One region of the Pseudidiomarina marina genome, then DNA from elsewhere that is predicted to be linked to it. Evidence: predicted binding sites of a transcription regulator. Region 1 holds the regulator's gene; the other holds the start of a gene.
What was found. Region 1 encodes FNR, which switches genes on or off when oxygen is low (the NO sensors DNR and NnrR bind a similar motif). Its sites were predicted from a motif close to TTGATCTAGATCAA; they were not measured.
Positions count from the first base shown of each region.

Region 2: the regulator FNR is predicted to act here: its motif matches at 5,443-5,456, upstream of LG272_RS07130 (OmpW family protein).

Region 1 is NZ_CP085233.1:559,763-566,659, reverse strand. Features, by position in the region: gene LG272_RS02740 (surface lipoprotein assembly modifier) at 1-606, shown strand, start outside; gene LG272_RS02735 (S8 family serine peptidase) at 617-1,969, opposite strand; gene LG272_RS02730 (RNA polymerase sigma factor) at 2,124-2,660, shown strand; gene LG272_RS02725 (hypothetical protein) at 2,650-3,384, shown strand; gene LG272_RS02720 (CC0125/CC1285 family lipoprotein) at 3,400-3,921, shown strand; gene fnr (fumarate/nitrate reduction transcriptional regulator Fnr) at 4,042-4,746, shown strand; gene LG272_RS02710 (hemerythrin domain-containing protein) at 4,757-5,296, opposite strand; gene norR (nitric oxide reductase transcriptional regulator NorR) at 5,479-6,897, shown strand, end outside.
Region 2 is NZ_CP085233.1:1,512,675-1,519,571, forward strand. Features, by position in the region: gene nhaC (Na+/H+ antiporter NhaC) at 1-1,454, shown strand, start outside; gene LG272_RS07110 (NAD-dependent succinate-semialdehyde dehydrogenase) at 1,517-2,947, shown strand; gene gabT (4-aminobutyrate--2-oxoglutarate transaminase) at 2,969-4,252, shown strand; gene LG272_RS07120 (outer membrane protein) at 4,289-4,912, opposite strand; gene LG272_RS07125 (YkoF family thiamine/hydroxymethylpyrimidine-binding protein) at 5,053-5,304, opposite strand; gene LG272_RS07130 (OmpW family protein) at 5,510-6,208, shown strand; gene LG272_RS07135 (DUF2798 domain-containing protein) at 6,269-6,481, opposite strand; gene LG272_RS07140 (hypothetical protein) at 6,622-6,897, opposite strand, start outside.

The DNA.
Region 1 (6,897 bases):
GATTTATCTTATGATTTCAGTGAATTCACCGTGGGCGTAAGTCGTCATGATGCTACGGCAGATCTTGCTGACCAAGCTTTTATGGATTACCAACAAGATGCGTTTTATCTTGCTCGCTTGTGGAGCTCACGTTGGTACTCTCGAATTGCGATTCAAGATATTGACAAATCGTTTAACCAAGTGCCCGATCGCAACGCAACTGCGCAGGCTATCGCGGGCGATATTTATTGGTTTACACCATCGGCGAAGAGTTTTGTGATGATTGGTTATACCTATCACGATGAAACCGCGACGAACCCTGAGTTGAGTTATCAGGAACCGCAGTATCGATTAACTTGGCAATCACAAACCACCGGCTGGGGTGGTGAGCATACCTGGCAAGTTCAATTACAGTGGCAGCAACGTGACTATGCGGCGCCAATGCAGCTTCTGGATGGTGCCGCACGTGAAGAGCAGCGTTTGACTGCGCGTGCACAGTGGAATATTCCGCTGGCTGCGGCATTGGAGCTGACGCCATCGCTTGAATATGTGGATAACCAATCGAACTTTGCCGACGTGGATTATGATGAGACCCTAGCCGGCATTAAACTGAGCTATTCGTTTTAAGGCGGCGTTATTATTGCGCCGTTAACAGACCAAATCCAAATACTGAATCACGCCCATTTTCGCCAAGATCAATCACGCGCTGCTGGAGTGCTTTTCGCACCTCAGTAGCGTTTTGTTGTGGATAGTCGTGCCAGATACACGCAGCAGCAGCGGCAACGACTGGAGCCGCCATCGACGTGCCCGTTTCATAGCCAACCTGACCATCGCGTCGCGCCGTTTTGACCTGTACTCCGCGCGCAGCAAACTCAACAAATTCACCTTGATTGGCCCAGCGGTAGATGGCGCCGTGAGTATCGACTGCGGTCACCGCAATAACCTCTTCATAGGCTGCCGGATAATTCGCCGGCGCCGCAGGGCCATCATTGCCAGCTGCTGCAATAAGCAAAATATTTTGTTCAGAAAGGCGTTTCACCGCCTGCTGTAATAACGTGTTTCCTGGCCCGGTTAGCGACAGATTAATGACGCGAACCTGTTGCTCAGCCAGCCAATTTAACGCCTCTAATAAAGGTAACAACGCAGCACCTTGTTGTAGTGCATTATGGCGATGAAATATGGCGGCACTATAAAGTTTAGCCTGAGGTACCAAGCTCTCGTAATCGTCATGTGAACCAATTAACAGACCAGCGATAGCAGTACCATGCGCGGTAGGTTGCGCCACACCATGCGTTAGAAAATCTTTCTGTACAATCGTTTGGTTAGTAAAAGCCGGATGCGCCGTGTCGACGGCGGTATCAATCATACCGATGGTGAGCGGCGCGTCGCACCAACGACGCTGAGTAGCTTGTACGGTGTTCGCACTGGCAGCCATGCTTTGCGTGTCATAAACATAATGACGTACTAACGATGCCGCAGCGGCTTTAGGTAATTGACGACGCAATAGTGCTTCATCATTGAATTCAGTCGGCACTTTAAATCGCAATACCGTGATACCAACCGCACCCAGTTTTTGCTTCGCGAGCATCTGTGCACCCATTTCTCGCAGCACTTCTTCAGTTTCATTTGATGCAACCACCAGCCATTCACGCTCAAGCACACGCGTGCCATCTTCCAAAGTAACTTCGGCAAATAATTCTTGGTTATTCTCACCAAGTACCGGTAACCGCGTGATGGTGTCATTGGTTAACGTCACTACCGCTTGATTGAATTTATGCATTGTTTCAGGTGCGCGCTCCTGCAGGTTTTCTTGAACACGTTCTTGTACTTGATTGCGTACTCGGTCCGTGGTGCGCTGAACATCCTGAAGCACAGGCTGTACTTGATTATCAAGCACTTGCGCTATCCCCGCTGTTGGTAAAATCAACGTTAACATGGTTAAGGTAAGGCATCGCTTTGTGATATGACGTGCTAGTTTAATAATCATCATGTTGTACCTCGTGCTGCGTAACAAGTGTGTACACCATTAACGGTTTCTAGCAAAAAAAATTCCGTTTCAATGGAATAAATGTGCGACATGGCTCGTTACCAAATTAACACAGAATGAAATTGACGCTTTCATTTCAGTCAACTTGGATAGAACGATGACAACAGCAAACTTGAAACAACAAATCAGTTCGATATTGCCGGCTTTACGGCGCTTTGCACTGTCGTTGTGTGGCAATGTTGCCGACGCCGACGATTTATTGCAAACCACCGTCGAACGCCTGTTAACCCGATCGGTACCCGACAATGCTGAGCTTATCGCTTGGGCATTTAAAGTATGCCGCAATGCGTGGATTGATGAGCACCGAGCACGTAAAGTTCGTGAAAATGCCATACACAACGAACAGCTGCAAGAATCCACCAGCGCAGATGATGTGCAGCGTATTCATGATCAGATGGCGTTACATCAAGTGGATGCAGCCCTCGAGCAGTTGGCGCCCGATCAGCGCGAGGCCATCGCCTTAGTGGCCATTCAAGGTTTGAGTTATCGTGAAGCCGCTGAAATTCTTGAGGTACCTACCGGAACCATTATGAGCCGTCTCGCTCGCGCCCGCAGTAAATTAGTTTCGTTATTGCAACCATCTCAAGTCGCCGACGGCACCAGTAGTAAAGGGGGAACACCTTATGTTCATTAATGATGAGAAGCTATCAGCATTCTTAGACGATGAACTTGAGGCAGCTGAGGCGGAGGGTATTCGCGCGCAGCTCGAACATGACGAAGAGCTCGCTGAACGCTTAGCGGCACTGGCTATGGCCGACCTACAAATTCGCGAGCGGGTTGATGAATTAAACGCACAGCCAATACCAGCGCGAGTTTACAACCTGCTTCACGAAGCCGACGAACAATCGAATGTGGTTTCATTAAGTCGCTGGTTGAAGCTGAAAAATACCGTGCAAAAGCATGTCGCACTGGCCGCCAGTATTACCTTAGTGGTTGGGTTTGGATTAGGGGTATGGACCTTGGCCCCAACAACTAACAGTGCCGACGCTGCGATTGCTGCGGCACTAGAAACACAGCCAAGTGGTCAGCCATTCGAGCTCGTTGCCGGCGCAACATTTACCGGACAGTTAACCTTTGTGGATAACCAGGGTGATTATTGCCGCCAGTATGAATTAACCCAGCAACAAAGCACAACCACGGCGATTCAATGCCGCCGCAATGGCACTTGGCAACGGGTAGCGAGTATGGAAGTCGCAACACCGGCACAGTCGGATAGCTATCAAACGGCAACAGATCAGCACGTGCTGGACCCAATTTTAGATCAAATGATGCGCTCGGCGCCATTAACGCCAGCGCAAGAACAAGAGACACTTAACGCTGCTTGGCGTTTGACATCGAAAGCTAGCCAGCAGCATTAAAAAAGGAGAACGACCATGAAAACACACATTGTTATGTTGTTCACATTAGCAAGCCTTGTACTTGTCGGTTGTAGCTCACAGCCTGATTACCGCAAAGCGGAAGGCTCCGGCTATGGCTACCAAGAAACTAAAATCTCGGATACGCAGTATCGCGTAAGTTTTAAGGCGCGCGGTTCTGACAAAACCAAAGCGATGGATTATGCGCTGCTACGAGCCGCTGAAGTAACACTGGAAAATGGTTATGACTGGTTTGTCGTCACACACCGTGAAACATTGATTGATCGTGAGCGCGTGAGCCCCGAATCAAGCATTGGCTACACCAGTTCGAATGACATGGTTACGCGCTGCGGGCTGATTTCGTGCACCACCACGCACTATCCGCGCGATACGTTTAGCGCCGGAGTTCATATTGGTGGTCGCAAATCGAGTGAAATTGAGAGTATTGTTGAAATAAAAATTGGCAAAGGTACCCGCCCTGACACCGATTACAGTTTCAACGCGCTTGAAGTGAAGGAAAATCTCAGTCCGAAAAACTAGTCCGATCTACCCCTTGAGAGGGATCTCGAGGGTACTCCTTCAGCGCAAGGTTAATTTGCAACTAGACTGCGTATACTGCATACATTGATATTTGATTTTGATCTGCATCAGGAAAACGTTATGGCGAATATGACTTCACACATTCATTGTCAAAATTGCAGCATGGCAGCGCTATGTTTACCGTATCAACTGGATCAAGATGGTATGGCGCGTTTAGATACAATCATTCAGCGCCACAAACCGATTCACAAACGCGACGTATTAGTGAATGCCGGTACACCACTAAAGTTTTTATACGCTGTTCGTAGCGGCTCACTTAAGTCGTATACCATTGATGACAATGGCGTTGAACAAATTATTGATTTTCACTTACCCGGCGATTTAATTGGCTTTGATGCGCTTGCCAACAGCGAACATCGGAGTTACACCCAAGCACTTGAAACCAGCATGTTGTGCGAAATTCCGGTGAGTTCATTAGATGATCTTGCGGAACAAATGCCGGGTTTACGCCGCCAAATGTGGCGCTTAATGAGTGGCGAAATTTTTACAAGTAAGCAGTTACTAGGAACACTCAACAACCGCTCAGCACAACAGCGCTTAGCTCACTTTCTGGTGACCCTTGCGGATCGTTTTAAAGAACGCGGTTTGTCGAGTCGGTCGTTCCGACTCACCATGACCCGTGCTGACATCGGCAATTACCTCGGCTTATCGGTTGAAACCATCAGCCGCATTCTGTCTGCGTTGCAGTTAGAAGGAGTGATTGACGTGCAAAACAAACTGGTCAACGTTATTGAACCAACCCGCTTACGCGAGTTGGCTCAATAACTCGTTATGCCTATTGGCAACCGCCACAACAGTGGCCGTTGCCATGGTGGCCTTTTCCTGCTTCTTCAGCTTTCTTAAAGAGCACGCTATTTTCAATGGCGATGTGCTGATGTAGGTCGCTGACAAATTCGTTGATGCCCTCATACAGCATAATCCAGCTACCACAAGCGCCTCGTGGCGCATTGCATTGGTTTGTTAACTCAAGCAACTGCGCAATCATTTGCTCATGCTGATCATGCTCCTCTTCCATCACGGCGATTGGCCCTTGTGGATAAATACCGCCGGCAAGCATTGGAAACAATATTTGCTCTTCCTTCATCATGTGACTTTCTAGCTCCTGGTACATTGCTTGCAGGTGTTCGGCCAAACCAGCTGGGCACTCGCTATGGTCGTTGTGAACGTCTTCAATTTTGCGCGCCAAGTTGATTAAATCTGGCAATTGGGTACGGTGCTTTTCATGAAAGTGCTCCACCATAAATTCGGTGAGTGCTTTCTTCGGCATCGCTTGGTATACGGCAAGTGCTTCACTATGGACGGTCTGGGTAGTCATATGGCTTCTCCTAACTAAAAATTTTCCGCTGAAAACAGCGCAACTGAGCGTATTTACCCCTTTACTGGTGCAATTTCGATGCCAAAACTACCCACTTTGATTTATATCGAGTTTTTTTCAGCAATGGTAAATTAAACCCATTGAAATTCGGGTCATTCAGGCCTAAAAGGGTTGTTTTTACCATGCATGATGTCTCTTTACTTGAAACACTAATCGCCGATTTAGTGACCGATTTACCAGCGGTAATTCGCTTGGAAAAGGTTGTGAAAACTCTACGCACACATTTTAACTGTGGCGCTGTCGTGATACTCAAACATGACCAAGATATGCTGCGTCCTGTTGCGAGTATTGGACTAGCACGCGAAGCACTTGGTCGACGTTTTTTGGTGCAACAACACCCTCGCCTTGAACGTATCTTGAGTAGTCGGGAAACGGTTCGATTTGAACCCGATAGTAGCTTGCCTGACCCCTATGATGGATTGATTGAAGATAGTCCAGATGGCCATCTTGCCGTGCATGATTGCATGGGCATTAGTTTGTACATTGAAGGCAAGTGTTGGGGTGTACTGACACTAGATGCGCTAACCCCCGGCACTTTTGATAACAGCACGATGCAGGCATTGCAGCGCGCTAGTTTGTTGGTAGAAGCTGCGATTCGAATGGGTTTGATTGAGCAAAACATTCGAGCGCTTCGCAACAATCGTCGCGACAGTGAATACTCACTTAACAGCAATGGTACCGATAGCCAAGAAATTATTGGACGCAGTGCCGCATTGATGACGGTGTTGCAAGAGTTAGAGGTGGTTGCTGGATCTGATTTGCCGGTATTGTTACTCGGCGAAACTGGCGTCGGTAAAGAATTGTTTGCACGCCAGTTACATCGGTTATCACCTCGCAACCATAAACCGTTGGTGTATGTGAACTGCGCCGCCTTGCCAGAAACCCTCGCCGAAAGTGAGCTGTTTGGGCATACCCGCGGCGCATATTCCGGTGCCACGGGTGAACGCGCCGGCCGTTTTGATAGTGCTGATGGCGGTACCATATTTTTAGACGAAGTGGGTGAGTTGCCCTTAGCCATTCAAGCCAAATTACTGCGAGTATTACAGAATGGCGAAATTCAGCGCCTCGGTAGTGATAGCTCACACAAGGTAAATGTTCGGATTGTGGCAGCGACTAACCGCGATTTAAAACAACAGATAAAATCCGGCGATTTTCGCGCCGATTTGTATCATCGCTTGTCAGTGTATCCACTGCCTATTCCACCTTTGCGTGAGCGCCAAGATGATATTTCGGTACTGGCGGGGCATTTCCTGGAGCTCAACCGAGCCCGCTTGGGCGTTCGTGCGCTGCGTCTGTCACCCGCTGCCGAGCAAGCACTACAACGCTACGACTGGCCAGGTAATGTGCGTGAACTGGAACATACGATCAGCCGCGCCGCGATCAAAGCGTTAAGCTTAGGTGCTCGCCGCGATGACATCGTCAGTATTGATGCCGAGCTGCTCGATTTGCCAACTGCAGTGGTTCAAGCAATAGGAGCAAACGAGCTGCCGATACCGCGAACCAAGAGCAACTTAAAGGCCGGTTCGTTGAATTTAAAGAAT
Region 2 (6,897 bases), 950 kb from region 1:
AACAACAAGCACGAGAGCCATCACTACTTGTTGCAGCATTACCCATTCTATTCCTGATCTTATTGCTCGGCTTAGCGGTTGTGCTGTTTGGCGACAACGCTTCTAGCGGGCCTAGTCAACTCGCCTTGATCTTTGCTGCGGTATTTACTGCAGCCATTGGCTTGCTACTTGGGCAGAGCTACGATGAATTAGAACAGGCAATGATTCGCAGTATCTCGCTGACGTTTAAAGCATGCTTAATCTTGCTAATGGTCGGTTCAATGATCGGCGCCTGGATGCTGGCGGGCACTGCGCCAGCAATTATTTCGTTTGGCCTTGGCATATTAGACCCAAGCTGGTTTTATCCCGCCTGTTTTATTATTTGCGCGTTAGTTTCTGTCTCTATAGGAAGCTCTTGGACAACAGCCGCAACTGTTGGTTTGGCGCTTATCAGTATCGCTCAAATATTAGGCTTGCAACCTGAAATTGCGGCTGGAGCAATTATTTCAGGTGCCTATTTTGGTGACAAAATGTCGCCACTTTCAGATTCAACAAACCTAGCACCAGCCATGGTGGGGGCGGATTTGTTTAGTCATATTCGGAATATGCTCTGGACCACGATCCCGGCGGCAGTCATTTCCGTCATTTTGTTTAGTTTTATTGGTAGCGATGTTACGGATGCTGCGGGTACGTTACGTGAAATTAAACAAACGCAGGCGTTATTAGGCTCGCAGTTTTATTTGGGCTTTTTCGCCTTTGTTCCATTGATTCTGTTGCTCGTTCTGGCTTGGAGTAAAGTCCCAGCGTTACCAACTATTGTTGCCGGCACCGTTGCGGGCTGCATTATCGCGGTGGTGTTTCAATCAGACGTCGTGTTGCAATTCGCCGATCCCGCAGGTGAGATGGCGGCAGGCATGGCCTACTTTAAAGGCATTTGGGCAGTCATGACCTCCGGTTTTGTCGCGTCGGTCGGCAATGAAACATTAGATTCGCTGTTATCGCGTGGCGGTATGGAAGACATGCTCACTACGGTGTGGCTGATTATTTCTGCGATGTGCTTCGGCGGCATGATGGAAAAAACCGGCCTTTTACAGCGATTAGTAAAAGCAGCATTGAGCAGCGTAAAAGGTACCGGTTCGTTGATCCTTGTAACGGTTTTAACCTCCATCGGCTTAAACGTGGTTGCAGCCGACCAGTACATCGCCATTGTATTACCTGGGCGGATGTATCAATTGGAATTTGAACGTCGTGGCTTAGCACCTGAGAGCTTGTCTCGTACCCTAGAAGATGCGGGCACCATGACATCACCGCTTGTGCCTTGGAACACCTGTGGTGCGTTCATGGCAGCCAGCCTCGGCGTTGCAACCTTTGATTATGCGCCATGGGCATTCTTATGTTTGCTGACGCCTGTGATTGCCGTGGCGTATGGCTTCTTTAATGTTCGGATTATGCGCGTGAGCCCCGCCACCGCTTAAAAAGAGGAGGGGTGCAGTCCAAGGACTGCACCCCTCCTTCCACGCCACTTCAGGAGTATTCGATGAGTGCAGATTTTATAGTTGAAGCGCTTGAACTAGGGCTACTTGAGTCCAGTTGGTTTGATGGCAAAACGGCTGGTGATGGACGCTTCGCGGTGAATAATCCGGCGAGCCAAAAAGACGTTGCTTGGTTGCCAGAGCAATCGACCGAAGAAGCCGAGCGATGCGTTATCGCTGCTGCAGGTGCATTTGAAACTTGGGCAGAGGTGCCGGCGCGGCAGCGCTCAACACTATTGCGGCGCTGGGGCGATGCGTTGTTAGAACATCGCGAGCTGCTGGGGCAAATCTTGAGTCTTGAACAAGGCAAACCGCTGAGTGAAGCGATAGGTGAAATCGACTACAGCGCAAGCTACTTGCATTGGTTTGCTGAGGAAGCACCGCGCGCATACGGCGATACGATTCCAGCTCCAGATTCGAGCAAGCAGATTATGGTGATAAAGCAGCCGGTGGGAGTGGTTGGCGTGATTACGCCTTGGAACTTCCCGATGGCCATGCTGGCTCGTAAAGCTGCGGCGGCGTTAGCGGCTGGTTGTACCGTTGTTGCCAAGCCTGCGCACGAGACGCCGCTGTCAGCTTTTGCGTTAAGAGCGTTGGCTTTGGTTAGTGGCTTGCCCGCCGGCGCATTTGAACTTGTTGTTGGTACTGATTCCGCCGCTATCGGTAAAGTTTTAACGCAACATCCAGCTATTGCCAAATTTAGCTTCACTGGGTCAACACGGGTCGGTCGATTACTTGCCCAGCAATGTGCAAGTACCGTCAAACGCGTTTCTTTGGAGCTCGGCGGAAATGCACCCTTTATTGTGTTCGATGATGCCGACCTTGAAGCCGCTGTAGAAGGATTTATGTTGGCGAAGTTCCGAAATACTGGGCAAACCTGTGTCTGCGCCAATCGATTACTGGTTGATGAATCGGTAGCGGATAAGTTTATCTCATTACTTCAGGCAAAATTATCGCAACTCGAAGTAGGGCCGTTGATTCATCCCAAAGCGGCGGAAAACTTACAACAGCTTGTAATGCGAGCAGTAGCTGATGGCGCACGAATTTGTACAGAAACAAAAGCGGTATCAGGCGCTTGGTTTGCACCCGTTGTTGTTGATAACGTCGCGAACGACTCTGAATTAGCACAAAGTGAATTGTTTGGCCCAGTTGTAAGTATTGTGCGCTTTGCAGACGAAGCTGAAGCCTTATATATGGCGAATGATACGGAATATGGTCTTGCTGCTTATGTTTATACCCGCGACGTTGGACGCTGCATGCGTATGGGTCGGAAATTACAATTTGGCATGGTTGGCATCAACGACGCCGCCATTTCAAACGCTGCGGCACCATTTGGTGGCATGAAACAAAGTGGATACGGTCGTGAAGGCTCAAAATACGGGCTTGATGACTACCTTGAAACAAAATATCTAAGCTTCGGTGGCTTGGCACAGTAATATCTGCAGGAGAAACAAAGAATGACAACGAATAATCAACTGCAACAGCGCAAACAAGCCGTTATCGCTCGCGGCCAAGGCAATGTTTACCCGGTGTATGTGGCGAAAGCGAAGAATGCCGAAGTTTGGGATGTTGAGGGCAAACGCTACATCGATTTAGGAACTGGTATTGCGGTGTGTAACACGGGGCATTCACATCCGGCGGTGGTGGCAGCGGCAACCAAGCAACTGCAAGAGTTTTCGCACACTTGCGTGATGGTTAATCCATACGAAGTAGCAATTGAACTTGCCGAGAAATTAACGACTTTAGCGCCCGGCAATACGCCTAAAAAAGCAGTGTTTGTCAGTACCGGTGCTGAGGCTGTGGAAAACTGCGTGAAAATTGCGCGATCAGCGACAGGACGACGCGGGGTGATTGCATTTACCGGAGGATTTCATGGTCGTACAAATTTGGCGATGGGATTAACCGGTAAAAATGCACCTTATAAATCAGGTTTTGGTCCTTTCCCTGGCGATATTTATCATGTGCCGTTTCCTAACGAAGCGCACGGCGTCACTGTTGCTGAAACACTTGGTTTTTTGAAGCATTTGTTTAAGGCTTCGATAGAACCGTCTGATGTGGCAGCCATTATTGTCGAACCGGTGCAAGGTGAGGGCGGATTTTATATGGCATCGCCTGAGTTTCTGCAGGCATTACGTGCTTTATGCGACGAGCATGGCATGTTGTTGATTCTTGACGAGATACAAACTGGGTTTGGTCGTACAGGGCGGATGTTTTGTGCCGAGTACAGTGACGTTGAAGCTGACCTTATGACTATGGCGAAAGGAATTGCTGGTGGCTTGCCACTGGCTGCGGTAGTTGGAAAAGCTGAAATCATGGATGCGGCGCATCCAGGCGGTTTGGGCGGTACTTATGGTGGTTCACCGGTTGCGTGTGCCGCAGCGCTTGCGGTATTGCAGGTTATTGAAGAAGAGCAATTAGTTTCACGCGCGAGCTGGGTTGGTGAGAAATTTTCTACCGTTTTGCATGAGCTTCAACAGGAATTTCCGTCATTGATTTTAGAAGTGCGTCAAGTGGGTGCGATGATCGCACTTGAATTAGTAGTAGACGGTGATGCAGCGCAACCCAATGCCGCATTAGTGCAGCGGATTATTAGCTTGGCGCCGGAGTACGGGTTGATTCTATTGGCCTGCGGGTACTACGGGAATGTAATTCGATTTTTGCCTGCTCTGACAATTGAAGAACCAATTCTTGATGAAGCGCTTGAGCGTTTTGAGACCTTATTCCGCCACGCCGTGGAGTAAGAGGTGGGGTGCAGTCCTTGGACTGCACCCTTATTTTTACCAATGATATGAAGCAGTTAAGAAAGTATGATTCTCTTCGCTACTAACAATGCTGTAACCAAGACCAACGCTGACATTTGAATTGATGAAGTAACGTCCGGCTACGCTGATTTCCTGACTATCCATGTTGCCGACATCGTAGTGGCGAATACTGGCGTCGACCTCGAGCGAATCGGTAAAGCGGTTACGTACACCAACCTTTAGGTTCCAGCCTGTCTCATCAGCACCGAAATCTCCGAATGTATCGGTTTTGATAACGGCTTCAACCCACGCGAGACCACCAGAAATATAAGCGGTGGTGTTACCCTCGTTATAAAATTTATAACCCACGTTTCCGTACAAGCGCGAAATCTCAGCTTTAGCACGATAAATAATGTCGTCCATTAATGCTTCTTCATAATCTTCAGACGCTGTCATGTAATCAGCGGTAACGAACCAATCGTTTCCAAAAGATTGGCTGAATGAAGCAGTCAAACCGTTGACTGATTCATCCTCATAATCAGCACTTAAATAACCGCCACTGATAAAATCAAAACTCGGCGAAGTTGCTGTTTGAGCAAAAGCCAAGGTTGATGAAGTAGCTAAAGCGATGGCTAACGCGCAATTTGTCCATTTATTCACGAGAAATTCCTTGTTGTAGTTTTGGGGGACTTCAACTGCAGTCTATGTGTGGATATATCTTTTAGGCAATAGATTGATTTGTAAGAGATTGTAAGTTTACAGAAAAGAAGGTGGGGTGCAGTCCTTGGACTGCACGTCTCTTATTCTGGGCGAAGATCGCCGTGCAGGAACTTACATACGAATACGACTTTCCCGTATTTATTGAATGACCATTTAATACACGCCTGTATGGCTTCCATCACGTCATCGAAGTCACCAAAAACTTGGGTGCTGAGTGTATTGGTGATGATGTGAATGTTTGGGTGCTTCGTCAGTTCATCAATAAACTCGCGAATTGGGTCTATGTAATTTTCAGCTAACGGATATTTGCTGATGTCGACAGTCAGTTTCATTTCGCACTTCCTCTTGTTTGGTTCCACTGATTATAGAGAAAAGAAGGGTGCAGTCCTAGGACTGCACCCCTCCTCGTACCACCAAGTAGGTATTGGCTGCTCCAAGAAATACCCCTGATTTTCTTGTGGTTACATTTATTGATCGCGATCAATTTATTTCGACAGTGACCCTATAAAATGTGCGGAAATTACTAAGGAGAGCTGTATGAAAAAGTCATTATTAGTTTGTAGTTTAGTCGCCATTATTGGCGCAGCACCGGCTTACGCAGATACATTCAGCGTGAATGTTGGCGCCATCGGCGTTATGCCAAGTGATAGTAGCTCGAACCTGCCAGTTATTGAATCTATTGCTGGATTTGAAACCGGCAGTACCGGCGTCACGGTTGATAACAACACCCAACTTGGTATCACCATCGACTACAAAATGACGAACAATTGGACGTTAGAATTAGTAGCGGCAACACCATTCAGCCACGAAATTCATGGTACTGGGGTGTTAGCAGGCATGAAGATTGGTGAAACGAAACATTTGCCACCGACATTATTAGCCCAGTATCACTTCGATATCGGCTCAGAAAACGTAAAGCCATTCGTTGGATTCGGCTTGAACTACACCACGTTCTTTGAAGATAACGTATCGAACGAATTGGTTTCGACTCTTGGGGCGCTAGGCGTTGCAACCGCTGACGACCACGTCGATTTGGCACTGTCAGACAGCTTCGGTTACGCGCTACAAGCGGGCTTGAACTGGAAGTTAACAGACGAGTGGGGTGTGCATGTGATGGTATCGAAAATGGATATCGACACCGATGCCGACGTTCGTTTGAACGGCACTACTATTGAAAGCGTAGCCGTTGAAATTGACCCAACTGTGGCGATGGTAGGTGTGCGCTACACCTTCTAAGGCTAACCGCTCGAGTGACGAAAGAGGAGGGGTGCAGTCCAAGGACTGCACCCCTCTTTTTTATAGTTTTTGCGCGATTTTTTCGCTAATAGCGCGAATACGCTGACCGCCGATTAAAACCAATAAGCCAGCAATTGGCCAAGCGATATAAAACGCTGTAAACCAACGACCCCAAAATCCAGAGTCAAAGCCGGTGTTGATCCACGTGATTAAACAGGTCATCAACAACGCCATGTAACAGCTCATTAAGGCTGGGAAAATCAATTTCTTCATCGCAGCTTACCACCGTAATTTAGTAACTACTTAAATACAATGGCGCAGAGTTTATAAGATCTGTAGGTAAAGTCAAAGGTGAATGTGATAGAGGTGAAAAAGCGGCAGAAAGGTGCAGTCCAAGGACTGCACCCGTCTATTTAGCCAGCGTTGGAAACTGGCGTAGGATATTGTTCTACAACTTCGTAGTTAACATTCAGCGTACCAACTTCTTCCATAATTGCGTTAACTGTACGAGGTATGAATTGGCTCGAGTCACCCACGATGCTACGTGCAAGTGTTGCACCGAGCATTTCAGCGCTAAATGCGCCGCTTTTCTTTATAAATGTGGTGTAAATGCTCAATCGATATCCTTCAGTGTAAGGAATCAAGCAAGCAAAGAATGTTGTCTTCTCACCTTGCGCCGCCATACCTGT